One region of the Lysinibacillus sp. FSL M8-0355 genome, then DNA from elsewhere that is predicted to be linked to it. Evidence: riboswitches for the same ligand, from Rfam matches in the RefSeq annotation. Region 1 holds a riboswitch; each other region holds the start of a gene.
What was found. Region 1 has a riboswitch for thiamine pyrophosphate ahead of thiM (hydroxyethylthiazole kinase). Riboswitches for the same ligand answer to the same signal wherever they lie in the genome.
Positions count from the first base shown of each region.

Region 2: it holds a riboswitch for thiamine pyrophosphate, as region 1 does, so the genes downstream of both, thiC (phosphomethylpyrimidine synthase ThiC) here and thiM (hydroxyethylthiazole kinase) in region 1, are expected to answer to the same signal.
Region 3: it holds a riboswitch for thiamine pyrophosphate, as region 1 does, so the genes downstream of both, MKY46_RS12340 (ABC transporter substrate-binding protein) here and thiM (hydroxyethylthiazole kinase) in region 1, are expected to answer to the same signal.

Region 1 is NZ_JBBPAI010000001.1:3,526,997-3,538,087, forward strand. It holds gene MKY46_RS17040 (class I SAM-dependent methyltransferase) at 47-976, opposite strand; gene tpx (thiol peroxidase) at 1,067-1,570, opposite strand; gene MKY46_RS17050 (RDD family protein) at 1,705-2,331, opposite strand; gene sppA (signal peptide peptidase SppA) at 2,344-3,357, opposite strand; gene mbcS (acyl-CoA synthetase MbcS) at 3,524-5,125, opposite strand; TPP riboswitch at 5,316-5,413, shown strand; gene thiM (hydroxyethylthiazole kinase) at 5,506-6,273, shown strand; gene thiD (bifunctional hydroxymethylpyrimidine kinase/phosphomethylpyrimidine kinase) at 6,261-7,085, shown strand; gene thiE (thiamine phosphate synthase) at 7,075-7,716, shown strand; gene MKY46_RS17080 (alpha/beta-type small acid-soluble spore protein) at 7,787-8,002, opposite strand; gene thiI (tRNA uracil 4-sulfurtransferase ThiI) at 8,147-9,358, opposite strand; gene MKY46_RS17090 (cysteine desulfurase family protein) at 9,358-10,512, opposite strand; gene MKY46_RS17095 (GNAT family N-acetyltransferase) at 10,619-11,086, opposite strand.
Region 2 is NZ_JBBPAI010000001.1:232,277-243,367, forward strand. It holds gene MKY46_RS01080 (methyl-accepting chemotaxis protein) at 1-769, shown strand, start outside; gene MKY46_RS01085 (AEC family transporter) at 881-1,810, shown strand; TPP riboswitch at 1,889-2,003, shown strand; gene thiC (phosphomethylpyrimidine synthase ThiC) at 2,149-3,927, shown strand; gene MKY46_RS01095 (catalase) at 4,049-5,554, opposite strand; gene MKY46_RS01100 (helix-turn-helix domain-containing protein) at 5,864-7,318, opposite strand; gene hutH (histidine ammonia-lyase) at 7,600-9,114, shown strand; gene hutU (urocanate hydratase) at 9,276-10,946, shown strand; gene hutI (imidazolonepropionase) at 10,943-11,091, shown strand, end outside.
Region 3 is NZ_JBBPAI010000001.1:2,511,890-2,522,980, forward strand. It holds gene MKY46_RS12310 (solute symporter family protein) at 1-554, shown strand, start outside; gene MKY46_RS12315 (hypothetical protein) at 651-827, shown strand; gene MKY46_RS12320 (TatD family hydrolase) at 851-1,600, opposite strand; gene MKY46_RS12325 (ABC transporter ATP-binding protein) at 1,590-2,339, opposite strand; gene MKY46_RS12330 (ABC transporter permease) at 2,314-3,087, opposite strand; gene MKY46_RS12335 (thiamine-binding protein) at 3,087-3,377, opposite strand; gene MKY46_RS12340 (ABC transporter substrate-binding protein) at 3,379-4,374, opposite strand; TPP riboswitch at 4,528-4,638, opposite strand; gene parC (DNA topoisomerase IV subunit A) at 4,758-7,196, opposite strand; gene parE (DNA topoisomerase IV subunit B) at 7,193-9,169, opposite strand; gene plsY (glycerol-3-phosphate 1-O-acyltransferase PlsY) at 9,729-10,331, shown strand; gene MKY46_RS12360 (HesB/YadR/YfhF family protein) at 10,351-10,641, shown strand; gene MKY46_RS12365 (spore germination protein) at 10,794-11,091, shown strand, end outside.

The DNA.
Region 1 (11,091 bases):
GCTAGTAGTAACATCATCTTTTTACTTATGTCGGCTTCCAGAGCAATTATTTGCCCTCTTTCCACATCTTCACTTTTTCAAAGAACAGCGCAAGAGCTTGCTTATTCTGCATATTCGGTACTTTTGCTAATAGTACCTCTTTAGGTGCTTTCAATTCCTTTGCTTGCTTTTGCAAAATCACAATACTTTTTTCTAATGCCTTATTGGCAAACATAGCCTCAGGTAATTGAATAATGGCTTGAATCCAAGCATGCTTTTGAATGTACTTGTGTAGTTGCTTAGATTGCTCGGAGTCAAAAAGATGTGATGGTGCAAGGAAAAATAAATAGCCGCCATCCTTTGTATAATTCATCGATTGCTCAATGAATAGATGATGAGCATAACTCATCCCCTCCGCTGCGCATAATTCATAATCGAGTGCTACTTCTTCATTAGGATAATAGCCTACAGGTAAATCACAAACAACGGCATCCACTGGGTTTACCAATAAATCTTCTAAGGCATCTTGACGGTATAAGGAAATAGGCTGTTCTGTTAAATCAGCAGTAGCAGCAGCAAGACGAATTAATAGCTCGTCAACCTCTACGCCTGTCGCTTCCACTTTTCCATCTAATAAATTCATGACTGTTAGTAGTAAATTCCCCGTACCTACGGCTGGGTCCATAATTGACATTTTTTCGTTTGCAAGGCGCTCTTCAAATATTTGCTCCACAAAATAGCCAACTAGTAACCCTAACGTATCAGGTGTCATTTGATGGTTTGGCTGCGACCCTTTGCGCATTCCTTTTAAAATAGCGATTTGAATAGCTTTGCGAATATCCTCTTTTGTTGCATCCTTTTGTGAAAAATTCACTTCGCCATCAAGCCATGCCTCAAGACCATCTAGCAACCCTTCTAACAATGTTAAATCTTGTTCTTTTTCGATCTTTTCAGCATGCTCATTTAGCAGACCAAATAATTTCTCGATGTTTTCCATATTTAAACTTCCTTTCACGCAGAAAAGAGCCGTGACAAACTCTCGTCACAGCCCCTTTGTCTAGTATTATCTTAGCCTAAAAGCAGCTCATTATGCTAGTGCTTTAACAGCTGCAATGGCCGCTTCATAGTTTGGATGATCTGTAGCTTCAGGTACATATTCAACATATGTTACTTTATTATTTGCATCCACAACGAATACTGCACGTGTCAGAAGACGTAATTCTTGAATGTACACGCCATACGCTTCACCAAATGAAAGATCGCGGTGATCTGATACAGTTTGCACTGCATCAATACCTGCTGCACCACACCAACGCTTTTGAGCGAATGGAAGATCGACAGATACTGTATAAATAACTACATTGTCACCCAGGTTAGCTGCTTCTTCATTAAAACGGCGTGTTTGTGCATCACATACACCAGTATCTAATGATGGTACAACACTAAATAGACGAATTTTACCTTCTGAATCATTTAATGTTACAGGTGATAGGTCATTCGCTAATACCGTAAAATCTGGAGCTTGATCGCCCACCTTTACTTCATTTCCTACTAGTGTTACTGGACCATTTTTAAATGTTACTTGTGCCATATAAACGCCTCCTTATTTCATATGTACATAATATTACTAAATGAAGGGAATTAATTGCAACTAAGATAGCTTACTTTAGAAGAACTAGCTTAGAAATAGGAAAGACTGTCTCGAATTAGGAGACAGCCTTTTGTTTATTGTTCATTTTTTTCCTCTAGCTTGGCTAGTTCTATTTTTTCCTCTTGCACAGTCGTTTCTATCTGCTCTTGCTGTTTTGGCAAAGCGGCTGGTGCTGGATCCTTTTCAACAAAGACTTTTTCGTGCACCACTGCTGTATCTGCAAAATAATCATGTAACCCTTGATTTTCTGGTAAAATGACTACCAAAATATACAGAGGCATAAAAATATTATTGATAATGCGGCCAATCCAATCACGGAATAACACATCTGACCAAGTAAGCTTATCATGCTTTAATGAAATAACACGTAAGCCAAAAACCATTTTTCCAAGTGTTTGCCCAAAGAACTTTGTCATCAGTACAAAATAGCTATAATAGAGGATCGCTGTGATGATTGAAATCGGTGCATACCAAACAGATTCTGATAAGGACCAATCCATTAGATAAAAGATAGGATTGATAAGTATTCCAACTACAGCAGAAATAATGAATCCATCTAATAAAAATGCCCAAAACCGAATCCAAAAACCAGCCGTTTTTAAAGCATAGTTTTTATGCTTTATTGACTCATCTGGAGCGTTCATAAGAAAGCCATTTTCCATAGAGGGTGAACCTTGCATAACAAATTCATTGTTTGTCATTGTACTCCCTCCTTAGTATTCCCCGTATAAATACATCATTTTCGGTGCACTGTAGTCGGTCATAATTTTCATTAGCATTTTTTCTTCTGCAGATGGACCAAACATGGAGCCAATTTTCATCCCAACGTATGATTGCCAGCCTCCCATATCGTACGCATACTCAAATAAAGCAGCATCTTCCAGTCCATAATCTGCACGTAGAGCAGCGATGGCTGCTTCTTCATCACCAATTTCATCGATTAAACCTGCTTCAAGCGCTTTTGTGCCACCAAGAATACGACCATCTGCAACCTTCTTCACTTCTGCTTCAGACATATTACGTCCCTGCTCTACAATGTCTACAAATTCTTCATACGTTTCATTAATCATATCCTGCATCATTGCACGTTCTTCTGGTGTCACTTCACGCATTGGGCTTAGCATATCCTTATGCTCCCCTGATTTAAACGTTTCAAATTTAACACCTACTTTTTCAGCCAATGCTTGGTAGTTAATGGATTGCATAATGACGCCAATTGAGCCTGTTATTGTATCACGATGGGCAAAGATTTTATCTGCAGGTGCTGAAATATAATAACCACCTGATGCTGCCATCGAATCCATCGATACATAAATTGGAATTTGTCGTTCTTCTTTAATTTTTAGCAGCTTTTTATAGATTTCTGCAGATTCTTTCACACCACCACCTGGAGAATTGACGCTTAAAACAACGCCCTGTATCGAATCATCATACAAAATATTATCCAATTGCTCTAAGAAAAATGTATGATCATAGGCAACTGGTTGCCATAATGTACTTGAGCCGATATCTTGAATCGCTCCATCTACCTTTAAATAAGCAATTCGCTTATCAAAATTGTCCCCTTCAATGACATTTTCATATACATCTAAATTATTCCCAGCCATCAAACTATCAAAATTACCTAGGAAATCTGCTTTAAATAGGGCAAAAATGGTGTTAATTCCTAATGAAAATAGTAAAAGAACACCTGCGACTACTAAAGCAACCCACCTTTTTACATTCATGTCTTTCCGCCTCCTCAACACGTAATACGAATGACTTGCTTATTTGTTTCATTTTTTTGCAATAATATGCAAAAAGCTTGTTGCTATTTATTTCCTCATATTACCTTACCTAAAAAAATAAAAAAAATCAAAGTCCATACCTTTGCATGAACTTTGATTTTCGACATTATTTCCTAGGAAATGATGATGAATGGCATTGCTTTGTTTCTTGTTGTCGTAATTCAACTCGTCGAATTTTTCCAGAGGATGTTTTGGGTAGCTCTTCGACAAATTCAATAGCACGTGGATATTTATATGGGGCAGTCAATGATTTCACATGACTTTGAAGTGTTTGAATAAGTGTTTCATCACCAATTTCACCATTACGAAGAACAATAAATGCCTTTACAATATTTCCTCGAACTTTATCTGGACTGGCAATGACAGCAGCTTCTTTCACAGTTGGATGCTTCATCAAAGCATCCTCTACTTCAAAGGGACCAATTGTATAACCCGAGGAGATAATGACATCATCTCCTCGACCCTCAAACCAAAAGTAGCCATCTTCATCTTTGTAGGCACGATCTCCTGTTATATACCAATCACCACGGAATTGTAAATTTGTACGTTCAGGATCATTTAAATATTTTTTAAAGAGAGCTGGTGTTTCACGATGAACAGCAATATCACCCACCTCTCCCACTGCAACAGGATTGCCGAAATCGTTAATAATATTAACGGTGTTGCCAGGAGTAGGTTTTCCCATTGAGCCAACTCGCGCCTCCATCCCTACCATTGTACCAACAAGTAATGTATTTTCCGTTTGACCATAGCCATCTCGCACTTGTAAATGGAATGTTTCTGAAAATACGTTGATAACCTCACTATTTAACGGTTCACCTGCTGATACAGCTTGGCGAATTGCATGTAAATCATATGCGTGTAAATTTTCAAGTGATGCCATAAAACGATATTCAGTTGGTGTACAGCATAATACATTGATTTTGAATTTTTCAAGCATTGCCAAATAGGAAGCCGCATCAAATTTACCTTTGTAAACAAATGCAGTAGCACCACTGCCTAATGTAGCGAGAAAGGGACTCCATATCCATTTTTGCCATCCAGGTGCTGCTGTTGCCCAAACAATATCATTTTCTTGTACACCTAACCAATGTGGTGCTGTTGTTCGTAAATGAGCATAGCCCCAGCTGTGTGTATGTACCGCTGCCTTCGGGTTACCTGTTGTGCCGCTTGTATAGGCTAAAAATGCATTATCAGTACTTTTTGTCGGAGTCGGATTTATGTAAGTTGTAGGTTGATGGTGCATTTTTTCTAGTAAAGGCTGCCAAGGCTCATGTGCTTTCCCTATGACAAATTGCTGTATGCCCTGTAAATTTCCAACTTCATCAAATTGTTCAATATAGGGCTCATAGGCAACAACCCCTTTAGCATTGGCGTGATGAATGCGATACTCAATATCTTTTGTTCTTAACATTTCTGAGCTTGGAATGATGGTTAAACCTGCTTTTAATGCTGCAATATAAACAATATATGCTTCCACTGAGCGTGGTACCATCACTAAAATCACATCACCCTTCGTTAAACCTTGTAAGGTGAAAACATGTGCTGCTTGATTCGCTTTTTCCATCAAATGTGCATATGTAATAAATTGTACAGCTTGATTTTCTTCATAAATAATTAAAGCATTTTTCGTTGCATCCTGAGCATATTTTTCAATTTCCTCTGTTATGTTATACCATTCTGGTGCAACTAAATCTTGTCTTTTCATGGCAAATGCCCCCTTTTGCTATGACACATTATAAAACTCCTTTTTCAGTATTTTCAATGGTTTGCGCTTAATTTAGGTAAAGTCATGACAACTATCATACCTAGCTATATGGCATCAGTCACGTTTTGTCGATAGGAAAACTAGCTATTGAATACCAATGAAAAGTATGGTACATTTTGGTCAACTAAAAGCAAAATTGCAGGGGGACTCGAAAGAGTTGAGAAGGTAAAACCTGACCCTTTGAACCTGTTAGTTAATACTGACGTAGGGAGCAACAGACATCGATTTTTTCAGATGAAAGGCTCTTTTTCGTGTATTTTCACATAAAAAGAGCCTTTTTGCATGCTTACGTCCATCCACAAAGGAGGACTAAAATTAAAATGATATTTCAAACAATTCGTCAACAGCAACCACTTATTCATTGCATCACAAACTATGTGGTGGCAAATTTCCAAGCAAATGGTTTATTAGCATTAGGTGCTTCGCCCGTTATGGCTGACGATAGCCAAGAGGTTGAGGAAATGGTAGCAATGGCACAAGCATTATTAATTAATATCGGGACACTCAATACTCGCACCAAAAACGCCATGCTGTTAGCAGGAAAAAAAGCTAATGCACTTGGCATTCCAGTTATATTAGATCCAGTTGGGGCAGGGGCTACAACTTATCGCAAGGAAACCGTTCAATACTTACTTGAAAACATACAATTTGCCGTAATTCGCTGTAATATCGGTGAGCTTGCGGCTATAGCCAATGTAGATTGGCAACAGAAAGGTGTAGATAGTGGTCATGGCTCCATGTCACTGGAGACGGAAGCATTACTAGTGGCACAACGATATAATTGTATCGTTATTGTAACAGGTGAACGTGATCTTATAACAAATGGTGAGCATAGCCAGTGGATAGCTGGTGGCCACCCACAAATGACAGAGGTCACTGGTACTGGCTGTTTACTTAGTGCGCTTTGTGGTGCTGCCTATGTCGCAGGTAACAAGCCATACAACCAATTAGCAGAAACACTCACTTACTATAAAAAGGCAGCAGTACTAGCTTCTGCATTCACTGCAGATATCGGTGATTTTCAAATAGCTTTGCTTAATGCTATACATCGTTTATCAAAGGATGGTGAAGCATCATGCATATTGTAACGACGATTGCTGGATCAGATAGTGGTGGCGGTGCTGGTATACAGGCTGATTTAAAAACATTTCAGGAATTAGAGGTGTTCGGCACTTCCGTTATTACAGCTTTAACTGCACAAAATACAACAGGCGTGACAGGTGTTTTCCCCATTGACATTTCGTTTGTGGAAAAACAATTTCAAGCGTTAGTCGAAGATTTTCCGATTGCTGCAATGAAAACAGGCATGCTTTATTCCTCTGGTATTATCCAAGCCATCGCACGCATGATCGGTGAATTAAACATACCACTAATTGTGGATCCCGTGATGATTGCAAAAGGTGGAGAAAGCTTATTACAGCAAGAAGCTATTGAGGCGTTACGCTCATCTTTACTACCACTAGCTACGATTGTTACGCCAAATATACCCGAAGCAGAGGCTCTCACGGGGAGAACCATTCGCCATTTTGAGGATATGAAACAAGTGGCTCAAAGCTTTTTACAGCTAGGTGTACAATGCGTCATTGTAAAGGGTGGGCATTTAGCAGAACCACTTTATGCCATTGATTATGTATTTTTCAAAAATGGACAATCTTTTTCGATGCAGTCTCCACGAATCCAAACCAAAAATACACATGGTACTGGCTGTACATTTTCAGCAGCACTCACTGCTTTTCTTGGACGAGGTTTAGCGATGGAAGAGGCTATTATCGAAGCTAAAAAATTTATTCAATTAGCGATTATGCATGATTTAGCCATCGGCAACGGGCACGGACCTACAAATCATTTCGCTTATCAACAGCATAAGGAAGCCTGTGAGGTAATTATTCATGAAACGTGAGGATTTACAGCTTTATTTTATTATGGGGACAGGCAATGTTTTTCAACAAAATCCCATCCATCTCCTCGAAAAGGCATTGCAAGCTGGCATTACGATGTTTCAATTTCGCGAGAAAGGGTCTCTTGCCTTAACTGGATTAGCCTATGAACAATTTGCACGCCAATGTCAAAAACTTTGTCAGCAGTATAATGTACCGTTTATCGTTAACGATGATATAGAGCTCGCTTTGCGAATTGGTGCCGATGGCGTTCATATTGGACAAGATGATTTAGATGTTGAAATAGCACGTAAAAAAATCGGGAACATGATACTTGGTGTTTCTGTACATTCACAGGAAGAATTACAAACAGCTATAGACCATCATGCTGATTATGTAGGAATTGGTCCAATCTTTGCAACAACATCTAAAAGTGATGCACAACCACCATGCGGTACAAATTTTTTACAGCAAGCTTATCATCTTTATCCTGAATTACCGATTGTAGCGATTGGTGGGATTACTTGTACAAATGCACATTCTGTTTTTCAAGCAGGTGCTGATGGTGTTGCCGTTATTTCTGCTATCTGTGAAAGTCAAGACATTGCACACACTGTATCTACATTTACGTCATTATCTCGCATAAAAAAATGATCTATAAACAAACTAAAACCAGTGCCTTTTACGGTCACTGGTTTTAAGTTTATAAATGCTTAGTCAGCATTTATTGGTTGTTTGGCATACCTTTTAATTGAGATTCTGCCATTTGTACAAGACGTTTAGTGATTTCACCACCAACGGAACCGTTAGCACGAGCTGAAGCTTCAGCTCCTAATTGAACACCAAATTCTTGTGCAATTTCGTATTTCATTTGATCTAGTGCTTGTTGTACACCAGGTACTGCAAGCTTGTTTGAACTGCGGTTGTTGTTTGAAGTCATGTGTCTCACCTCCTTGTGAATATAGAATGTGCGATATTCGATTTTTAATACGAAAATTTTAAAGGTAAATTGTACCTCTAATGGCATCTAGCCAGTAATATAAAAAAGCCGTCTCAAAATGGACTTTGAGACGGCTTTGAATCCTTATAATAGTTCTGCAAACTTATCTTGTTGTTGCTCTTCTTTCTTAGGGAAAATATAGACCTCTCGATTTTTTACTGCTCGCTCGATTAGCTCATCAAAATCAGAGAAGCTTTCATAATGCTCGACCTTTTCAAGCTTCGGCTTTGTTTTTGGACTTGTAGGTGTAAAAATCGTACAGCAATCTTCAAATGGCTGAATAGATGTTTCGTATGTGCCGATTTTTTCTGCAATATCAATGATTTCGAGTTTATCTGATGAAATTAACGGACGCAAAATAGGTGTATTCGTTACAGCATTAATCGCTGTTAAACTTTCAAGCGTTTGACTCGCTACCTGCCCAAGACTTTCACCTGTTACAATGGCAAGTGCCCCAATTTCCTCACGCACCTGATCAGCTACTTTCAACATCATACGGCGTGTTGTTGTCATCGATACATTAGAAGGCACTTTCTCTTTAATAAGAACTTGTATTTCAGTAAACGGAATGACATGTAAACGAATACTAGCACCAAATTTCGTTAGTTCATTGGCAAGTACCTTTACTTTTTCTAATGAATTTTCGCTTGTATATGGTGGACTAAAGAAGTGAATCGCTTCTAATCGCACGCCTCGCTTCATCATTAAATAACCTGCAACAGGGCTATCAATACCACCAGATAACATTAATAAAGATTTTCCATTAGACCCTACAGGCATTCCACCTGCGCCAGGAATAACTTGTGCCATCATATATGTTGCATCATGACGAACTTCTACACGTAGTTCAATATCAGGCTGCTTCACTTTGACTGATAAATTTTGAAATTGCGGTAAAACATAGCCACCAATCTCACGTTGGATGGCATGAGATTCTAAAGGAAATGTTTTATCGGTACGTTTCACTTCTACTTTAAATGTATGCTGCTCATCTTTAAATGTCTCCATTATAGTGATGGCAAGTTTCTTCATACTTTCTATATCTTTTTCACATGCAGCCACAGGGCTAAAAGATTGAATACCAAAAATTTTAGGTAAGCCTGTTACGAGTGCCTGCATTTGTGTTTCGTTTTCTATAGCAATAAACATACGATCACGCTCTGTACGAATATGCAGTTGTCCTAGATCGGCAAAAGCATGACGAATATTTTCACGTAAGCGACGGATAAAATCCATTTTGTTGCGACCTTTTGTAGAAAGCTCACCATATCGAATTAAAATTTCTTTCCAAATCATTACTTAATTTCTCCTTTGAGTTCCAGCATGACTTCTGCTAGTACTTGTTTAAACTTTTCTATATCTTGTGCTGTGTTATGCGCACCAAAGCTCATACGAATTACACCTTTTTTATAATGCTCATCGAGGTGCAGAGCCTCGACAACATGGCTTGTTTTCGTTTGCTTCGATGAACAAGCACTTGATGTTGACACGATGATGCCACGTTTTTGCATAGCATTAATAATGACTTCCCCTTTTAAATCACGAACACTGAACGATAAAATATGTGCAGCTCCTTGTGGAGTCGATAAAATATGCACTGCCTCTCCGTATCCTTTTAGTTGCGTACGAATTTCATCTTGCCATTGACGGTATTTCATTGCACGGTCATTCAATGTTTCTACTGCTAATCGAGCCGCTTTTGCTAATGCAGCTGCTTGCGGTACCGCTACAGTACCACTTCGCAAACCAAATTCCTGACCTCCACCAAGTGCATAAGGCTGCCATCTCATGCTTTTACGAAAGGCTAATACACCTGAGCCTTTAAAGCCATGAATTTTATGACCAGAAATAGCAATACTGTCTGGACCTTCTTCTCCATTAAAGGACACAGCTAATTTCCCAAAGCTTTGAACAGCATCAACATGAAGAGCTGCTCTACTCATTTCATGAATCATTGCTGCTGCTTCCTTAATAGGCTGGATAGCACCCATTTCATTATTCACATGCATAATGCTGACTAAAATTGTATCTTTACGTATTTTAGCACGCAGCTCCTCTAAAGAAATGACTCCATGTTGATCAACTCGAAGATAGTCAACCTCATAGCCCTCTTTTGTAAGCTGTTTAACTGTTTCTAAAACCGATGGATGTTCTATTTCAGTCGTTAAAATATGCTTTCCTATATGTGTATTACTACGTGCTATACCAAAAATAGCTGCATTATTTGACTCGGTCCCACCTGAAGTAAATAGCACATTTTTTGCCTCTGTCTGCAAAATATCTGCTACTTGCTCACGTGCACGCATTAATAAATCATTTGCTTCAACTCCCATGGCATGGATGGATGCAGGATTGGCATAATACTGCTCATTCACTACCATAAATGTCTGCATAACCTCTGTTAAAGGTTTTGTTGTTGCACTATTATCTAAATAAATTGTCTTAACCATCACTTTTCACACACTTTCAAAACGTTGATTTAACGGTATTTATCATAACGCAATCTTTGGCGATTGACCACTAACTTTCACGATTCTTCAAATTTTAAATAGCATATTACACTTTTTTCAACATTGTAATAAAGACTGTTGGTGTACTAAATTCACTATCTTTGACAAAGCCGAATTTTTCATAAAGACAAATGGCTCTCTTATTAAATCGGGCCACAGTTAAACGAAGCGGTAGTTGATGCTCTTGTTGAATTGTTTTGACAATAAACGAAAAAAATGCCGTCCCTAAGCCTTGACCAGTTAGATTGGGCTTCATACCGATGCCGATATCTACATAGCATTCTGCATATGCCCCAATGTCATGTCCTTTCGGTACTTGTGCGGCTGTTCCTGTGCAATAATAGCCGATTAACTCCTCCCGCTCATTAAAGATAGCATAGTAGGGATTTTCGAGCATTTCTTGTAAGGTTTCATCTGATAAATCATTATTATAAAAATCGTATGGTGCTGCATAATGCCATTGTAAAATTTCACTCGCATACTTCTCATTCATTTCTCGTAGCGACAGCTTCAACCGTA
Region 2 (11,091 bases), 3.3 Mb from region 1:
CAATTATCGAATGATGGATCTATCTGATCAGATTGATGCCATTACGTCACTATCCAATGAGATGGATGAGCTATCTCATAAAACAAGTGCAACGACAGAAAAGGGATTGCATGAGGTTAATAGTTTACGTGAACATAATATAGAAACAAATGAGATGAATGGGCGTATTCAACAGCAAATGGAATCATTAGCTTCTAACATTGCCAATATTAATCAAATCATCGCTTCTATTCAAAGCATTACAGAGCAAACGAATTTGTTAGCTTTAAATGCAAGTATCGAGGCAGCTCGTGCTGGCGAACATGGAAAAGGGTTTGCAGTAGTAGCAGAGGAAGTAAGAAAGCTAGCAGAGCAATCTAAAAATGAAACAGAAATTATTAAGAGTACGGTAGAAAGTATTCTCGAAAATTCCCAACAAACAGTAGCTGTTATTGCTTCGAATGCAGATTTAATGCATTCTCAAAATGAGTCCGTACAAAGCACACAAATGGCCTTTAAAGATAGCAGTGACTTGTCACGTTCAATTGCAGCTTCCATTAGTGAACTAATGAGTAAGCTATCTAGTATGTTAGAGCATAAAAATCAAGCAATTATGGCCATTCAAAGTATATCTGCTATTTCAGAGGAAACAGCTGCCTCTGCTGAACAAGTAAGTGCTTCTGCAATGGATCAACAAGCAGAGTTACAAAAAGTAGCAGAGTCTATTCAAAATATGAATGATATATCAAATGAACTGCAAGAAGTCGTAAATCGATTTAAGCTAGCGTGAAGAAAAAGGCTGCCTAAAATATATAGGCAGTCTTTCTTAATGGTGAAGGGAAGAGACATTGACCTGTTAGCCATTCAGCACTACTATAATGAAGGGAAGGGGGTCATCAATATGATGTATCTCGGAATGATTTTCTTTCAAATTGTTGCACCTATTTTAGTGTTGCTTGTACTTGGCGCTATACTACAAAAGAAATTTCGTTTTAACTTAAAAGCATTGTCTCAGCTTATTACATATTGCTTTATGCCAGCCGCTGTTTTTGTGAATTTATATGAAACACGTGTAGAGCTGTCTGTTCTGGGAGAAGTCGGGTTATTTATTGTGCTTTTTATTGGGAGTCAAATGATACTCAGTCATTTTTTAGCGAAAGGGCTTGGTTTGGCCAAAACGGAGGCAGCCGTCTTTAAAAATAGTGTTGTGCTCATTAACTCTGGAAATTATGGTATTCCAGTGGCCCAAATGATTTTTGTAACACAACCTATTGGTGTAGCCATTCAGGTCATGCTCGTTATATTTCAAAATATGACAACTTATACATATGGTTTGTACAATTTAATTTCCTCTACGAAATCGGGTATGACAATCATCAAAGATTTCTTTAAAATGCCCATTATTCATGCGCTAATTATTGGTGTCGCTATGAACTATTTTAATATTGGTATACCGCAGTTTATCAAAATACCTGTAGAGCATGTCGCAGATGGATTTATTGCTGTAGCCTTAATTACATTAGGCGCACAATTATCACAGCTTGAAATCAAATCTATGTTTAATAAAACGGTTTTTGTTAGCTGTTTTACAAGATTAGTTATCGGACCAGCTGTAGCATTGGTCATTATTTATGTATTGGGGTTAGATGGAGTTGTCGCACAATCTCTGTTTATAGCCAGTGCCTTCCCAACATCTCGCAATAGCTCTAGTCTAGCATTAGAATACGATGTGGAATCAGCTACAGCTGCGCAAACTGTTTTATTTTCAACCATTGTGAGCTGTCTAACGGTAACGATCGTGATTTATCTTGCGGAAGTATTATTTACTTAGTTGGATGAAAATTTTAAAATATTGAATGGAAAACTTCCATCTCTTAGAAATATCTGCTACACTAGCATCAAACTAAATAGTATTAACTAGGGGAGTCTGATGAGTCAGGCTGAGAGGGAAACGCTTAGAAGTTTCTTGACCCTTTGGACCTGATCTGGCTCATACCAGCGTGGGAAAGTTAAGAAGCTATTGCATCGTATGTCGTGTGCAATTACTAGACCTTTACATTCATGGCCGGATCCAAAAAAATATTTTGGATTCGGCCTTTCTTTATTTGTTGGAGTGAGCTAGATTTTCGGTCCTTGTATCAAATTACATTTAAGGGAGAGAAGTAGCTCATGTCAGTAGTTAGTGAAAAGAACATTACGATTATGTCTAGCTTTGAAGGAAGCAAAAAAGTGTATGTGGAAGGATCACGTCCAGATATTTTAGTACCTATGCGTGAAATCGCATTAAGCCCAACGACTGGTAGCTTTGGGGATGAAAAAAATGCCCCTATTCGAGTATATGATACGAGTGGTCCATACACAGATCCGAATTATCACGTTGATATTACAAAGGGTCTGCCTGCTTTGCGACGTGCATGGATAGAAGAAAGAGGAGATGTTGAGGAATATGAGGGGCGTACGATTAAACCTGAGGATAACGGTTTTCGTCGTGTTGATGATCCGCGCATTCAAGAAAATGTTTTCCCTGAATTGGAGCGGAAGCCTTTACGTGCAAAAAGGGGTAAAAATGTAACACAGCTTCACTATGCACGAAATGGAATGATAACGCCGGAAATGGAGTTTGTGGCGATACGTGAAAACATGGATCCTGAATTTGTTCGTTCAGAAATTGCAGCAGGTCGGGCTATTATGCCTTCTAATATTAATCACCCTGAGGCAGAGCCGATGATTATTGGTCGCAACTTCCATGTGAAAATCAATGCAAACATTGGAAATTCCGCGGTGTCGTCGTCAATAGCAGAAGAAGTTGAGAAAATGACATGGGCTACACGCTGGGGTGCCGATAATATTATGGATCTCTCGACTGGTAAACATATTCATACAACGAGAGAATGGATTATTCGAAATGCTGCAGTGCCAGTGGGAACGGTGCCCATTTATCAGGCTTTAGAAAAAGTAAATGGCATAGCCGAGGATTTAACGTGGGAAGTTTATCGTGATACGCTCATTGAGCAAGCAGAGCAGGGGGTTGATTATTTCACGATACATGCGGGTGTTCTTTTACGCTATGTACCTCTTACAGCAAATCGTGTAACAGGCATTGTGTCACGTGGTGGTTCAATTATGGCACAGTGGTGTTTATTTCATCATCAAGAGAATTTCCTTTATACACATTTTGAGGAAATCTGTGAAATTATGAAGACATATGATGTTGCTTTTTCTTTAGGAGATGGCTTACGCCCAGGTTCCATTGCAGATGCCAATGATGAGGCCCAATTTGCAGAGCTTGAAACGCTGGGTGAATTAACACAAATCGCTTGGAAGCATGATGTTCAGGTGATGGTAGAGGGGCCAGGTCATGTACCGATGCATTTGATAAAGGAGAATATGGACAAGCAATTAGAAGTTTGTAAGGAAGCGCCTTTCTATACATTGGGCCCATTAACAACAGATATTGCGCCAGGATATGACCATATTACCTCAGCTATTGGTGCAGCGATGATTGGCTGGTTTGGTACAGCGATGCTCTGCTATGTGACACCGAAGGAGCATCTTGGCTTACCTAATCGTGAGGATGTTCGAGTAGGAGTTATTACTTATAAGATTGCTGCCCATGCAGCTGATTTAGCGAAAGGACACCCAGGTGCACAACAACGGGATGATGCATTGTCAAAAGCACGCTTTGAATTCCGCTGGCGTGATCAATTCAATCTATCATTAGATCCAGAACGTGCGGTTGAATATCATGACGAAACGCTTCCAGCAGAGGGGGCAAAAACAGCGCACTTTTGCTCAATGTGTGGCCCTAAATTCTGTAGTATGAGAATCTCACAGGATATTCGTAATTATGCTAAAGAAAAAGATTTAAATACGACTGAAGCTATTCATCAAGGTATGCAGGAAAAGGCAGAGGAGTTTAAAAAAGCGGGGAGTCAGATTTATCAATAATGAAGGAAGGCTTATGTCAAAGTATAGACATAAGCCTTTTCTAATCATAAAAAAGCTCCATGTGAATGACAGATTCACATGGAGTAAAAGTTGAATTTGGATATCAATAATAAGTGGACTATTAAACGTTAGTTGGTTGTTTTACATATGGGTTTGTAAGGTCCATACCTTCTAACGAAAGACCCATCGCTTTTGCGACACCCTCACCATATGCTGGGTCAGCTAAATAGCAGTGAAGGATGTGACGGCGTTTGATGAATTCTTCAACAGAAGCCATATCATTCGCTGTATTTTCAAATAGACGTTGTTGCTCTTCTGTAGTCATTAAACGGAACAGTTTACCTGGTTGCTCAAAGTAATTGTTATCATCTTCACGGAAGTCGTGAATACCTGCATGACCATCAATGCGTAATTCAGGCTCTTTATGGTCTAGGTTATGCTCCCATTCACCATAGCTATTTGGTTCATAGCCTAATGTAGAACCGAGGTTGCCGTCAAAGCGCATTGCACCATCACGATGGAAGGTACGGAATGGACATTTCGGTGCGTTAACTGGCAGCATATAGTGGTTTACACCTAGGCGATAGCGTTGTGCATCTGCGTATGCAAAGATACGACCTTGTAACATTTTATCTGGTGAGAAGCTAATACCAGGAATAATGTTAGATGGTGCGAATGCAGCTTGTTCAACTTCTGCAAAGTAGTTATCCGGATTTTTATTTAACTCGAACTCACCGACAGGAATTAATGGGAAGTCTTTTTTATACCATACTTTTGTTAAGTCAAATGGGTTGTATGGAAGCTCACGAGCTTGCTCCTCTGTCATAACCTGAATATACATTTTCCATTTAGGGAAATCGCCTTTTTCAATAGCTTCATATAGATCACGTTGTGAAGATTCACGATCTTGACCGATAACTTCAGTAGCTTCAGCACCTGTTAAGTTTTTAATACCTTGCTCTGTACGGAAATGGAATTTAACCCATACACGCTCATTTTCAGCATTGATAAAGCTATACGTATGAGAACCAAATCCATGCATATTGCGGTAACCAGCTGGAATACCACGGTCAGACATTACAATTGTCACTTGGTGAAGTGCTTCAGGTAATAGAGTCCAGAAATCCCAGTTGGAGTTAGCGTTTTTCATATTTGTACGTGGATCACGTTTAACGACATGGTTTAAATCTGTAAAGTGTAATGGGTCGCGGAAGAAGAATACAGGTGTATTGTTCCCTACTAGATCCCAGTTTCCTTCTTCTGTATAGAATTTAAGGGCAAAGCCACGAATATCGCGCTCAGCATCTGCAGCACCACGCTCACCAGCAACTGTTGAGAAACGTGCGAACATTTCTGTTTTCTTGCCAATCTCTGAGAAAATTTTCGCTTTTGTATATTGAGTAATATCATGCGTTACAGTAAAAGTACCAAATGCACCTGAGCCTTTAGCGTGCATACGACGTTCAGGAATTACTTCACGGTTAAAATTTGCTAATTTTTCAACTAACCATACATCTTGAAGTAAAAGAGGACCACGTGGACCTGCTGACATAGAGTCATGGTTACTTACTACTGGAGCGCCACCTGCTGTTGTAAAACGACGGCTACGATCATTTGCGTTTGTCATATTAGTTTACCTCCTGAAAAAAATATAAGTCAAACTCTTCATCTATAACTATAACAAATATAAAATAGAATTGCTAGTACATTATAATTATTATCGTTAAAGAATTTTTATATTTAAAGATAAACTATAAATATATGCGAAAGAAAGGTGTTTTATACATAGTTTTCACCAGAAATTTCACTTTTCTAATCTCCTTTTAAAAAATATTAGGTATGAAAATGACATGAATTTTAAGATAATGACTACATTGTAAAAACCTTTATTGAAAATAAAATGGACTAATTGAAAATTATTTCAATCAATTATCTTTTAGTTTTTTCGATATCGATTAGGCGTTATGCCGATTTGTTGTTTAAATATTTTAATGAAATAATTAGGATCATCAAAACCGTTTAAATGGGCAATTTCACTAATGGAAAAATCCGTTTCTAGCAGCATGTTAGTAGCATGATGAATTCTTATTTGCTGTAAATAGCGTTTAAATGGTAAGCCTTGCTTCTTTGAGAAAATGGTACTTAAATAATTTGGGCTGATTCCGAGCTTATGGGCGACGAAGGGCAGGGACAAGGAGCTATCATTAAATTGTTGATCAATTATTTCTAAAGCTAGTTCAACATAATCGGCTCGTTTCTCCATTCGAGCTTCCCGCGCTAATTCAATTAATGTTTGTGTGAAAGAAATAATGCCATTGAGAATTGTATAAAATATAGGATGTTCAATGATTAAGTGAAATAGCTGACGATAGCTTTGCTCGATAATTGCTTTTTCGTGTAATTTATATTTCAACATAAAGCGTCGAATTTGTGCTAGAACACTTGTTAAATGAATACGTAGATCATCTTGCTCATAATATATTCCCTCATTAGATAGCTGGTATAAAAATGTTTTAACGGCTTCAAGGTTTCCGTCTTCCAAACTACTGATTAACAATTGTTGCTCTTCTGGTGTTAATAAGGGATCAAAGGGCTGTGTTTCAATTTGTTTGCTTGCATAAAAAATATGACCAAAGCCTTCGTAAAAGCTTTGATGTAGTGCGCGCTTTGTTAATGTATACATGTTTTTGATGGTTGTCGGTGGCCCATCATAAATGCCAATATTTAAAGAACTATTACTAATTAACCGCCATTCCATCATAAGTGCACGGACATCCTTTTCTACCATCTTTATGTCACTTGTTTGAAAAAGGCATACAATTGTATTGGACAGAGGGTAGGTTTTCATATGGAAGTGGATAGGTGTTTGTTGTAGCCAATTGTAAAGCTTATTAAAAGTTTCGATATGTTCTGGCTCCATCATTGTGAAATGTATGGTCGTCTCAATTGAACTAGATTTGTTATCTAAAAATAATTGATAATAAAAGGAATCATTTGTAGTCTCCTGTGCATATTCCGTGACCTGTGGTGTGCGAAGAGAAATGGTTGTGAGCTTTTGTTTTAATAATTCTAAATCAATGGGTTTTACAAAGAGATGGGCCACTTGTAAATCTATTGCCTTCAATGCATTTTTAAATAAAGGTTCTGTCGTCATTGCAAGAATGGCACCAGATAGCTTTTGTAAATCCCGATAAAGAGCCGTTAAGCGATTATTAGGAAATAGATCGATATTTAACAGAATGGCGTCCGGTTCAAATAATCGAATTCTTTGGGGCACCTCTGAAATACTTGTGCACATTTCAATGAAGACGTCTCCAGGGAAATAGGTATGTAAAAACCACTTTATGCCTGCCAAGTCGGTAGGATCACGATCAATTAATAATAGCTTCATTACATCAACTCCTATAAAATATTCCAGTTTCATATAAAAATACGATTATATTATTAAAAATAACATAGGAATCTGAAAAAAATCTTCTTTTCTCTTTTAAAATTCTCTATATTCTGAAAAAAGTAGTGAGTACAATGTAAATAGAGTAATAAATCATCAGCAGAAACCACTTGTACAATGAAAACGCTTAAATGGAATTTAATGCTGAAGTTTTTAATATTACGACCAATAAATGAGGAGTTTTTATTTACATAGTTAGATAGGGAATAGGAGGATGTCATGTGAAATCGATCATCGAGCTTGATGGCAATACATTAACAAGACAACAAATTGAGGAAATCGTTAAGGGGCAAGCAACAGTTGCACTTTCTGTCGATAGTTTACAACGTATTCGTTTAAGTAGAGAGCGTATCGAGAAACGTTTAGCTGAAGGACAAACGATTTATGGAGTGAATACAGGCTTTGGGCAACTCAGCAATATAAAAATTGAGCAAGAGGATATTGAGCTATTGCAGCTGAATTTATTAAGATCTGATGCAACGGGTGTTGGTGAACCGTTCCCTACTGATGTTGTACGTGCAATGATGGTGTTACGTGCCAATGCTTTAGCTAGAGGATTTTCTGGCATTCGTGAGGAAACCGTACAGCTGTTATTGGAGTTTATTAATAAAGGGGTGCATCCGATTGTTCCGTCACAAGGTTCGGTGGGAGCAAGCGGCGATTTAGCGCCATTATCGCATTTGGCATTAGTGCTAGTGGGAGAAGGTAAGGCGGAGTTTAACGGAGAAGTTATGAGTGGAAGCGAGGCGCTACAACGAGCGGAGTTAACACCAGTTCGACTTCAAGCTAAAGAGGGGCTGGCACTTGTTAATGGTACGCAAGCTATGACAGGAATTGGTGTATTAACAGTCAATGAAGCTGAACGAATTGGACTTGCGGCGGATATGGCGGCAAGCTTGACGCTAGAAGCTTTAAAGGGCATTACGTCAGCATTTGATCCAGCGCTATTAGCAGTAAGGCCACATCCAGAATTAGAACTGGTGGGGGGACGTATTCGTAAGTGGCTTGATGGTAGTAAACGTGTCACAAAGCAAGGCGAAATTCGCATGCAGGATGCTTACTCGCTACGCTGTATTCCGCAAGTACACGGTGCTTCTTGGCAGTCCTTTTTCTACGCGGAGAATCGTGTTCAAACTGAAATGAACGCGACTACAGATAATCCGATTGTTTTAGAAAGTGGTGAGGTACTATCGGGTGGTCATTTCCATGGTCAGCCAATTGCCTTGGCAATGGACTTTTTGAAGATTGGTGTAAGTGAATGGGCTAATATTTCAGAACGTCGTACAGAACGTATGGTAAATCCACATCTTAACGAAGGATTGCCGCCGTTCTTGGCAACAAACCCTGGGATTGAATGTGGACTAATGATTGCACAATATACAGCAGCTTCTATTGTCTCAGAAAATAAAGTATTAGCTCATCCTTCTAGTGTGGATTCTATTCCTACATCAGGTAACCAAGAGGACCATGTAAGTATGGGAACAACATCGGCCCGTCAAGTACGTCAGATTGTTCACAATGCGGCTCGCGTTATCGCAATAGAATTAATTTGTGCTTCTCAGGCAATCCATTTAGATAAGGCGGAAGAGCAATTATCTCCAACAACACGTAAATTCTTAGAGAAAGTGCGTGAATTCTGTCCACCTTTATTAGCAGATCAACCAATAGGTGACGAAATTGAAGCATTGGCGAAATACTTACTAGCAAGTAATGATCTAGTAAATGAGTATGTGTAAATAGGATTGAATGAAATAGCAAAGGCTGAGGCAAGACTCGTTAATCCGAGTCACCTCTGCTTTGGATATAATTATATGCTTTTGAGTCTGAATATTCAGTCTTTATTTCGGTGTCTACACTTTCAAACTAATAGTATTTTTATGAAAAGGAGCGTGTTTTTATGGTATTCAAAACAGATATTCGTGCACCGCGTGGAAGTGAACTAACATGTAAGGGGTGGACACAGGAAGCGGCAATGCGTATGTTAATGAACAATCTAGATCCAGAGGTGGCTGAGAACCCAGATGAGCTGATTGTGTACGGTGGTATTGGAAAGGCTGCTCGTAACTGGGAAAGCTATGAACAAATTATTGCTTCTTTAAAAGAATTAGAGAATGATGAAACACTGCTGATTCAATCAGGGAAGCCAGTAGCTGTATTCCGTACGCATGAGCATTCTCCCCGTGTATTAATTGCCAATTCAAACCTAGTACCTGCATGGGCAAATTGGGATCATTTCTATGAATTAGAGGACAGAGATTTAATGATGTATGGGCAAATGACTGCGGGTAGCTGGATTTATATTGGTGCTCAGGGCATTTTACAGGGAACTTATTTATCATTCGTAGAAGCAGGGAAGAAGGTATTTGGCACTGCTGATTTACGTGGTAAATTCATCCTAACAGGTGGTATGGGCGGTATGAGTGGTGCACAGCCGTTAGCTGGGAAAATGGCAGGCGCTGTAATCTTAGTCGTTGAAGTGGATCGTGCCCGCATTGAACGTAAAATAAAAGAAGGATACTGTGATTACATCGTGGAGACTGTGGATGAAGCCATTGCATTAGTCGATAAATTACGTAATCAGAAAGAGCCAGCTTCTATTGGTCTTGTAGGGAATTGTGCAGATGTCAATCGTGAGCTGTTAAATCGAGGGATTATTCCGGATTTTGTGACGGATCAAACATCTGCACATGACCCGATTAATGGCTATGTACCAAATGGCATGACATTTGAAGAAGCATTAGCACTTCGGAAATCGGACGTTAAAACGTATGAGCACAAAGCGAAAGAAACAATGGCAGAGCATGTTCGTACAATGCTAGCGTTTCAAGATGCAGGTGCAGAAGTATTTGATTATGGAAATAATATTCGTGCCTATGCCAAAGAGATGGGTGTAACGAATGCCTTCGATTTCCCGGGCTTTGTACCAGCCTATATTCGTCCACTATTCTGTGAAGGAAAGGGACCATTCCGTTGGGCGGCTCTTTCAGGAAACCCTGAGGATATTTATAAAACAGATGCACTTGCGAAAGAGATGTTCGCTGAAGACGAAGGTCTAGTCAATTGGATTGATATGGCGCAAAAAATGGTTAAATGGCAGGGGTTACCAGCTCGTATTTGCTGGTTAGGCTATGGTGATCGTCATCGCTTTGCATTAAAGGTAAACGAAATGGTTGCGAATGGTGAATTGTCAGCACCGATTGTCTTTGGGCGTGATCATTTAGATTCAGGTTCAGTCGCATCACCAAATCGTGAAACAGAAGGGATGATGGATGGTTCGGATGCAGTATCGGATTGGCCAATTTTAAATGCGCTTGTAAATACTGCTAGTGGTGCGAGCTGGGTGAGTGTGCATCATGGCGGTGGTGTAGGAATGGGATATTCACAGCATGCAGGTCAAGTACTAGTTGCGGATGGATCGGCGCTTGCTGCTGAAAAAATCGCACGAGTATTGATTTCGGACCCTGGCATGGGTGTTGCCCGTCATGCTGATGCAGGCTATGAGATTGCGATTAATACGGCAAAAAACAAAGGTGTCCATATACCAATGTTAAAGGGTGATGTGAAGTGACCATTCTAATTAGAAATGCCAATGAAGTAATTACTTTGAGAAGTAATGCACAAGGACCGCGTACGAAAGAACAAATGCAGGAAATTGCGGTAGTAGAAAATGGCTGTGTACTAATTGAAGAAGATCGTATTGTAGCTGTTGGAGC
Region 3 (11,091 bases), 1.0 Mb from region 1:
CAACAATCCTAGCGGTAGTAGCAGGCCTTGTACTTTCAGGTGCATCTGCCCTATCTCATGATATTTATGGACAAATTATCAAAAAGGGTAAAATTACAGAAAAAGAGCAAGTTCTTGCAGCTCGCATTGGTTCCATTACAATCGCTGTTATTTCTATCCTATTAGCACTTGGCGCACAAACATTAAACGTTGCATTCTTAGTATCTCTAGCATTCTGTATTGCGGGATCTGCTAACCTTCCAGTTATTATCTATACAATTTATTGGAAACGCTTTAATACAGCTGGTGCTGTAACGGCGATGTTAACAGGTTTAATTTCTGCATTAGTGTTAGTTGCTATTTCACCAAACGTATGGAATCCAGTTGAAGGTAAGGCGATTTTCGTTGGTGAACCATTAATCATGTTAACGAACCCAGCCTTAATCTCTGTACCACTTGGTTTCCTTGGTGGTTTCATCGGTACATTACTTTCTAAAGAAACGGATGACGCGAAGTATCGTGAAGTTGACGTTAAAGCAAACACAGGTATTTCTGTACAGGACGTATCTCACTAATCACTCAACACCCTCGTAAGCATCTCGCTTACGAGGTTTTACTTTTTCTTCCCTATTCGCTACTATAGAATGAGAAAAAGATTGGAGGTTATGCTCATGTCACAATCGAGGGCTAAAAAGAAACGGATGCATGTTAAACGAACTGTCGGCAAGGATGTTGAAAAAAACCGTCAATCTATATCCTTCAGTACACACGAGCGCATAACAAAAACAAAGAATGAGAAACTCGATCATGATTTCACAAAACATAAAAAGCAGTATAAGGACGACTAACGTTCCCTATACTGCTTTTTCTTTTAAAGCCGATAGAAGGCATTGGTGTTTTGCGTGATAATTTGAGCCACTTCCTGTGTCGACAACCCCTTGATGGACGCTATGACCTCAATGGTCGAATGCATCATCCACGGAGATGTACGCTTATTTGTAAACGGTCCTTCAAAAGGCCAAGGACCATCCGTTTCCACCATCATTAGTTCAATGGGATAAGCTTGTATCAACTGTTGAATTTCTTGTTCATACAAACAATCAGGGGTGATCGAAATAAAATAGCCATGCTGAATCATGCGTTTCACCACAGCCTCATCCCCTTTAAACCAATGAAAATGTGCTTGGCGAAGCTGATGTTTGTCAAGTAAATCACAAACGATGCTAGCATCCTCATAGACAGCGTGTAACACTATTGGCTTATCCAATTCCTTTGCCAAGACTATAAAACGCTCTAATAGAGCCACATAAAGTCGGTCATCTATCGTTTGCTGTTGTCTTAAATAATAAGGTAAACCGACCTCACCAACAGCTACCATATGTTCTTTATGTGAACGGATCCAATCAAATAATGCCTCCTCATCGCTTGGATTTGGTAAAGGCTGTTCCGGATGAAAGCCAAAAGCGGCTTTCACTGGCTGATAGTTATTCGATAAATGCAATGTTCTTTTACAGGACGACAACTGCATGCTAACCGCAATCACCGTCTCTACCTCTTCAAGTAAGGCTGGAATTTCCTCATCTCGATACTGATCCAAATGAATATGAGCATCAATCAACAAACATATCACCCTTTTCCTCCTGTAAATACATAAATAATTGTTGCTTTAACGCTGTGAATGCTGCAGAATGTCGAATTTCCTCTTTCCGAGGTCTCTCAAACGGCACGATGATTTCCTTTTTAACCGTCGCAGGACGTTTGCTTAAAACAAGGATCCGATCCGCTAAAAAGAGTGCTTCCTCAATACTATGCGTGACAAATAGTATTGATTTACGATAGGCTTCCCAGATGGATAATAGCCACGCTTGCATTTCCAGTCTGGTGAATTCATCCAGCGCAGAAAATGGTTCATCTAAGCATAAAATCGGCTTATCACTGACCATCGCACGTATAAAAGATACACGCTGTTGCATGCCGCCTGACAATTCGTTTGGATAAGCATGGATAAATGAACCAAGCCCCACCTTTTCAAGCCACTCTATAGCACGTTCAGCATTTGGTTGATGCTGTAATTCCTCTACGAGTGTGACATTCTCTAAAATCGTGCGCCAAGGTAGTAGACAAGGCTGCTGAGGCATATAACCAATCGTTCCTCTTTTTCGCTGAATCTCCTCTTCATTTAATAAAATGGCCCCTTGATCAATCGTAGAAACGCCACCAATTAATTGAAAAAGGGTACTCTTACCACTGCCAGAGGGACCAACAATGGCCACAAACTCTCCATCTTTAACGTCAAAGGATACATCTTCAAGAACTTGCAGGGTATCAAAGGATTTAGCGATGTTTTGAATGCTGAGCATGATAGCCTCTCCCCTTCACCATGAATTTTTCAAGTAAGCGAATACTGCTAAACAACAGTAAGCTTAATAAAACAATCGCAAAAATGGCTACGAATACACGATCAGTGCGGAACGAGGACTGTGCTAAGGTCATATAAACGCCTATTCCTTTTTTTGCACCAAGCCACTCCGCAATAACAGCGCCCATCACACTATACGTCGCAGCAATTTTTACACCTGAAAAAATCGTTGGGTATGCATGAGGCCATTCAAGCTTCCAAAAAGTTTGCGCCTTTGTAGCACCAACCATGGCAAAATAATGCTTTAATTCAGGTGCTGTTTGCCGAAATCCGTCCATTGCCGCAATAACAATGGGGAAAAAGCACACGAGGCAAATAATGATGAGCTTTGGTAATAAACCAAAGCCAAACCAAATAATGAGCAATGGTGCTAAGACAAGAATAGGGATATTTTGCGACATAATTAAAATCGGATAAAACAACTCCCGAATAAATGTAAATCGATGCAAGACAATCGCCACCATTAATCCACAGGCAATGCCAATGGCAAGTCCTAATAAAGCTAATTGCATCGTAGCCCAAGCATGTGGTAAAAAGGTTTGATAGGCTTTAAAAGCTTCCAACAAAATACTACTTGGTGCAGGTAATAACCAATGAGGAACTTCAGCCACATGCACAATGAGCTCCCACACGAATAAGAGGAAGGCGATAAAAATAATCGTCCTTCCCTTTTGCAAAGCTTGTTTCATTACTGGTATTTCTCCGTTAATGTATCCATTGTTATACCAGTTGGCTGATATAATATTTTCACTTGTGTAATGACATTGATAGCACCAAGCTCAATCATCTTGTCATTCATTTTTTCAATGATTTGCAGCAACATTGACAGCTCACCTTCCATCGTCGTTTCCAACGGATGTACCTCATATTTCACACCAGCAGCATCTATCACAGCAATCGCCGCATCGACATACGGTATAACATCCTCAAATTTCTCTGTTTTTGGAATGATTTGAACACTGATTAATGAATTCGCCATCTTATTTGGTCTCCTTTTTAGGTAAGAAATCGTTTGTAAAGGCTTGTTTCGCATTAAATTCGCCCTCTAACACGTTGTTGCTAGACATCCATTTTGCATAGTTTTCCCATACAGAAAGCTTTTGCTCTCCCCATTGCTTGGCATCATCCTGATATTTATCGGCTAGCCATTCCTGACTTTTATGCACTAACGCTTGATCTAAATCGGGAGCCGCTTCTATTAAAATATCAGCCGCCTCACTTGGATGCGCTATGGCGTATTCATAGCCCTTCGATGCAGCCGCCACAAACGCTTTAACTAGGTCAGGATTGTCCTGGATCATTTTTTCATTTGTAGCTAGAACAGGTGTATAATAGTCCAGCTGATCACTATAATCTGTTAAGTACAGCATATTAATCTTTTCACCCCGTAGCTCAGCTTCAATACCTGTCCACGCGTAATAAATCCAAGCAAAATCAATATCCTTTTGCATCATCGTGAAAAAATCTAAATCTCCTGCATTGACGATATCTAGTTTATGAATGTCTGCCTTTTCTGTTTGCATCAATGATTGTAAGACAGCTTGCTCTAGTGGAGCCCCCCAACCGCCATAGGTTTTACCTTCGAAATCCTTTGGTGATGTAATACCTTTTGATGCAATAGAAGCAAAGCCAGATGTATTATGTTGAATAATAGCGGCAATGGAGACAAGAGGCACATCTTGCACACGAGCCTGTGTAATCCCTTCCTGATAGCTCACACCAAACTCTGCCTTGCCAGAAGCAACAAGCTGATCGGCTCCTGCCTCCCCAGGCATAATAATGTCAACATCTAAGCCCTGCTCCTCAAAATAACCGAGTTTTTTTGCGACATACAGCCCTGTATGATTTGTATTTGGTGTCCAATCTAAGACCACTGATACTTTTTTCAGCTGATCAGTAGCCTGCTTGTCCTCCTTGTCACTACAGCCCACTAACGTTAAAAGTGCAGCCACTAGAATAAATAACCATTTTTTCATGCGAAGTCCTCCTAGTTGATAATGTGAAAGTGTTCATGATTGAATGTTGTCACCAGAAAGAAAGCGTATGCGTTTGGCAAGATATTGCTTGAAAACATAAAAAAACGCCTAGGATTCCTCCCAGACGTATTGCAATCAATCTTCAAAACTTTGCTTTTTTGAATAGATGTTCCCTACGCTGGTACGAGCCAAATCAGGTTCAAAGGGTCAGCGTCTATCGGACACAATCTCAGCTAGCAACTACTAGCCCCCCTACATTCTTGTGCTATGAACTTTTCGTTGATTATTATACCCATAGTTACGCTAAAATGACAAGATGCTATTTTTGACTAACGACTGCTCTCGTAAAAAAACCCAGCACTCCTAAGAGACTGGGCTTATCATTAGCTTAGTTTCTGTTCTTTTTTAGCCGTTAAAACATGGGAAATAGCCCCATCTGTTGCAATATCCACTTTAAACGAACCGTTGGAATGGCGATCAGCACGCGTCAATGTTTGGACATCAATGAGCTCTTGTACACCTTTTTCCGTTTCAATCACTATTTGCTCCTCATTCGTTGCTTGAATAACTGCCACAATACGGTGAGGATTTGCTTTTAATTCTGTTAATACTTTTAGACCACGTTTTGCACGACTTGCCACTTCAACTTCTGCAACATTCATTTTCTTCACGGCTCCACGCTGTGTGACGATTACCACATATTGTGTAGCATCAGGCTGTAGCACATTGACACCGACTAAGGCTTCTCCATCCTTTAACGTGATGCCTTTGACACCGCCTGTTTTCACTCCTGTAACTGGCAATTCCTCCAGTGGGAAACGAATCGCATAGGCTGTATCCGTTGTTAACATCAGTTCCACATCATCTGTCACAAACGATGCATAGATCATCGCATCGCCCGCTTTGACATTCATTGTTTTTATTGGCTTCGAATAACGCGTCACCGCATAATCTGCCAGTGGGGAGCGTTTAATTTGACCATCTTTTGTAGCTGTTAAAATATACGTATTTGGCTGTTCGAATGTTTCAAAGCCATACACTGCAATAATAGACTCATCTTCCCCTGTTGGCACAATACTTGAAATATGCTGTCCAAGATCCTTCCAGCGAATATCAGGTAGCTCATGAACAGGCTGGTAAATATAATTGCCTCGATTTGTGAACAGTAACAGATGATGCTGTGTATTTAAGGTTGCTTCATACAATAAGTAATCCGAATCCTTCATCGCAAAATCCTGACCATTGGAAGCGGCATGTGAACGTGTGGATGTACGTTTAATATAGCCATCCTTTGTCACCGTCACCACAACCTCTTCACTTGGCACAAGGACATCTAGCGTAATTTTAATTTCTTCTATTTCCTGCTCAATTTTCGAGCGACGTGGCTCTGTGAAGCGTTTCTTAATCTCTAGTAACTCTTGTTTAATGACACGTACAAGCTTGGCTTCACTTTGTAAAATTCCTTCTAGCTTCGCAATCAACTTATTTAACTCGTCTTGTTCTTGACGAAGCTCTGTGATGTCTGTATTCGTTAAACGATATAATTGTAAGCTAACGATCGCCTCGGCTTGTACCTCTGTAAAATCAAACTTCGCTTGTAAATTAAGCTTCGCATCCTTCTTATCGTTAGAAGAACGGATTGTCGCAATCACTTCATCTAAAATGGAGAGTGCTTTAATTAACCCTTCTACAATATGAGAACGATCCTTTGCCTTTTGTAAATCATAAATCGAACGGTTCGTCACCACTTCTTTTTGATGCGCAATATAGGCATCTAGCAATAATGGCAATGTCATCATCGTTGGACGACGATTATGAATAGCAATCATATTAAAATTATAAGCTACCTGTAAATCTGTTGTTTTAAATAGGTATTGTAAGATTCCTTTTCCCGGAACATCCTTTTTCAGCTCAATCACAACACGTAAGCCTGTACGGTCTGATTCATCTCGGATTTCCGCAATACCCTCTAAACGTTTATCTACACGTTGCTCATCAATTTTTTTCACAAGATTCGCTTTATTCACATCATATGGTAATTCCGTGATGACAATTTGCTCTTTGCCACCCTTGATCGGTTCTACTACGGCTTGCGCACGGACAATGATTTTACCTCGACCTGTTTCATAAGCCTTTTTGATGCCATCTACCCCTTGGATAATCCCACCTGTTGGGAAATCCGGCCCTTTAATCACAGTCATCAATTCATCTACTGTCACGTGCGGCTTGTCTAAGCGCATTAACACAGCATCCAGCACTTCATCTAGCGCATGCGGGGGAATATCTGTCGCATAGCCAGCCGAAATCCCTGTAGAGCCATTGACTAGTAAGTTTGGAAAACGTGCAGGTAAAACAGTTGGTTCCATATCTTGATCATCAAAGTTTGGTACAAACTCGACCGTTTTCTTGCCAATATCTCGTAACATTTCACCAGCAATAGCAGACAGTCTCGCCTCTGTATAACGCATCGCAGCTGGAGGATCACCATCAACCGAACCATTGTTACCATGCATCTCAATAAGCATATGACGTGCCTTCCAGTCCTGACTCATACGTACCATTGCTTCATAAACAGAGCTATCACCGTGCGGATGGTAATTACCGATTACGTTCCCGACAGTTTTTGCGGATTTTCGAAATGGTTTATCCTGTATATTGCCTTCTGTAAACATTGCATATAAAATACGACGCTGTACTGGTTTAAGACCGTCACGTGCATCAGGCAACGCGCGGTCTTGAATAATATATTTACTATAGCGACCAAAACGATCACCCATCACTTCTTCTAGCGGTAAATCTTGAAACTTTTCTGTACTACTCATGCTTGGTCCTCCTCTTGTTGGATGAATTCATTTTCTAAAATATTTGAATCATCCTCCATACCGAAGTCAACATTGGCTTCGATCCATTTACGACGCGGTTCTACTTTATCACCCATTAACGTCGTGACACGTCTCTCTGCACGTGCACCATCCTCGATTGTGACACGAATTAATGTCCGTGTCTCAGGGTTCATTGTCGTATCCCATAGCTGGTCAGCATTCATCTCACCAAGACCTTTATAGCGCTGCAATATGTAACCCTTTCCAACTTTCTGGATGGCCTTTTGTAAATCGTTTTCTGTCCAAGCATATTCAATCACTTCTTTTTTACCAGTACCTTTTGATACCTTATAAAGTGGTGGTAAAGCGATATAGACTTTGCCTCCTTCAATGAGTGGACGCATATAACGATAGAAGAACGTTAAGAGCAAGACTTGAATATGTGCCCCGTCCGTATCCGCATCGGTCATAATCACTACTTTATCGTAGGCTGAATCCTCCACAGCAAAATCCGTGCCAACACCTGCTCCAATCGCATGGATAATCGTTGAAATTTCTTCGTTTTTCATAATGTCCTGTAGCTTGGCTTTTTCTGTGTTGATGACCTTACCGCGCAAAGGCAAAATCGCTTGGAATGTACGATCACGACCTTGTTTGGCAGAACCACCCGCAGAATCACCCTCAACTAAATACAACTCATTCTTGGCCGCATTGCGAGACTGAGCTGGTGTTAATTTGCCTGATAGAATCGTACTACCTTTTTTGCTTTTCTTGCCATTCCGAGCGTCCTCACGCGCTTTACGAGCCGCTTCTCTTACTTGTTGCGCACGGATTGCTTTACGTACAAGAGAAGCCGATAACTCTGCATTTTCCTCTAGCACATACAAAATTTGCTCTGACACTACGCTATCTACGGCTGAACGAGCCTCACTTGTACCAAGCTTGCCCTTGGTTTGTCCTTCAAATTGTAATAAATGCTCTGGAATACGAACAGACACGATTGCTGCTAAACCCTCACGAATATCTGTCCCTTCAAGGTTTTTATCTTTGTCCTTTAGCAAGCCGATTTTTCTTGCATATTCATTAAATACACGCGTCAATGCCGCTTTTGCACCCGTTTCATGTGTGCCGCCATCACGAGTACGTACATTATTAACGAATGACAAAATCGTTTCTGAATAACCATCGTTATATTGGAAAGCGAATTCTACTTCAATATCATCTTGTATGCCTTCTACATATTTCACAGGATGAAGAACATCCTTTTCTTCATTCAAATACGCAACGAAAGCTTCAATGCCATTCTCATAAAAGAATACATCTTGTTTGCCTTCCTCGCGCTCATCGATTAATTCAATTTTTAAGCCCTTTAATAAAAAGGCTGATTCACGTAAACGTTCTGCTAACGTATCATAATTGAATTTTGTGACAGAAAAAATCGTTTCGTCTGGTAGGAAATGAACAAGTGTACCTGTTTGCTTCGTTTGCCCAATTTCTTCAAGTGTTGTGACAGGATGTCCACCATGCTCGAAGCGCTGACGATACTTTTTACCATCACGATGAATCGTCACCTCTAAAAATGTTGATAGTGCATTAACTACAGAGGAACCTACACCATGCAAGCCACCACTTGTTTTATAACCACCTTGTCCAAATTTACCACCTGCGTGTAGCACCGTAAAAATAATTTCAGGGGTAGGTTTACCCATTTTATGCATACCTGTTGGCATCCCACGGCCAAAGTCGCGCACACTCATACTTTGATCCTTATGAATTGTGACAATAATATGAGATCCAAAGCCGGCCAGTGCTTCATCCACCGCATTATCTACGATTTCATACACAAGGTGATGAAGTCCACGGCCATCCGTTGAACCGATATACATGCCAGGTCGTTTGCGTACCGCTTCTAATCCTTCTAATACTTGTATAGCGTCATCATTATAAACGCTAGTTGACTGTTTATTCGTCAAAAAATTCCCCTCCAAAAAACAAACGCATGTTCTATTTATGTTCTCATCCTAATAATAATAGCATTTCCTGTCAATAGCTAGCGACAGGTCCATTAAATTTTTAAAATTTGCTCACAGTTTTGATCATCTTTATCAATAGTAAACATCTGCAACAGTTGCTTAAAATTGGTATTTAAGCAGGGCAGACTGCTACTAGTATCCATAAACGTTTGACGCATAGTAGCCGATTTAGTTTCAGCATACATAGAATCTAGTTCAGTGTAAACGCTACAATGTTTATTACGGTTAAACTGGATAAAGTTAGACTTCTATTCTACCAAAGGAATGAAGGATTGACAAAATTGCCTTTTTGCCTATATTTTTATAAAGGCTTTTTTTCACTTTCTAGAATCTCATGTCTGAAAGCCTACCCCTTATTAATAGGTTTTCTTTTGTATTGAATTCAAGGCTCCTAATGAAATCTCCTTCATAACATTGTAGATTAGCAAGAAAAAGTGTAAAATACTTGTTACAAACTATTAGTACCAAGTGATGGACTATGAATGAAAGGAGTCCAGCTATGATCAATGGACTTATTATTTTATGTGCTTATCTAATCGGCTCTATACCTTCTGGATTATGGATAGGTAAAATTTTTTATAATACCGATATTCGTGAACACGGGAGCGGTAATCTTGGTGCAACCAACACATTCCGAACATTAGGGAAAAAAGCAGGTATTGTTGTAACCGTAATGGATGTGCTCAAAGGAACAGCTGCGGTTTTATTAGTAGCACTTCCCGTTTTCTCTGACAGCACACTGCATCCCTTATTACTTGGTCTTGTTGCCGTAATCGGTCATATGTTTCCGATCTTCGCCAATTTCCGTGGTGGAAAAGCAGTGGCAACATCCGCAGGTGTTTTATTAGGCTATTCGTGGCCACTCTTTGTCCTATTATTTATTACCTTTATTGTGACATTAAAAATCACAAAGATCGTCAGCCTAACATCGATGATAGCCGCTTTAGTAGCACTTATCTATGCAATCGTTTATTATTTTGTTACGGGTGACTTTGCATTAGGCATCTTGGTAGCCTTTTTATTTACCTTTATTATTTATCGTCACCGTGCCAATATTACACGTATTAAAAACGGCACTGAGCCAAAGGTAAAATGGCTTTAGGAAGAGAGGAGCATTCGAAATGAACATTGCATTGACAGATGAAGCACTCCAGTGGTTCAAACACGAAATGGAAGTAGAACCAGGTGATACGATTCGTTTTTATGCACGCTATGGTGGCTCTAGTCCTTTTCATGAAGGCTTTTCACTTGGCATGACTCGTGAAGAACCTATTGCTATAGGCGTACAGACAGTGGTTGATGATGTAACCTATTACATTGATGAGAAAGATCTCTGGTTCTTTAACGATCACAACTTACATGTTGACGTTGATGCTAGTAATGATGAATTGCAATATGACTATCGTACATAAAACAGTCTATCCTTTCAGTCCATGAAAGGATAGACTGTTTTTTTATTTGGCTCCATCATGCCAATAGTTAGATTTTCACCCTCACCTCGTTTATCTCTCCAAAAAATTGTCCACTCTATAAATAATGAGCGTATATTTGAGGAGGAAAACACATGTCTATGTCTAACAATATCGATACCTCCCCATCCCATACAAACGATTTGTTGTATACATCCCTAGCTAAAAATAAAAAAATCATTGAACAGGCGCTTGGTCACAGTAATGACATCATCATACGTGAAATCACAATTGGTGAATCTACCCCTCATAACATCGCTATCATTTCGATCGATGGCTTGTCAGATAAAACGACAATCTCCGATTCTGTTATTGATAAGCTTATGGCAAATATCGAGGAAGAACAAGACATTGAAATAACGACCATTAATCAATATGTACGAAACTCCTATT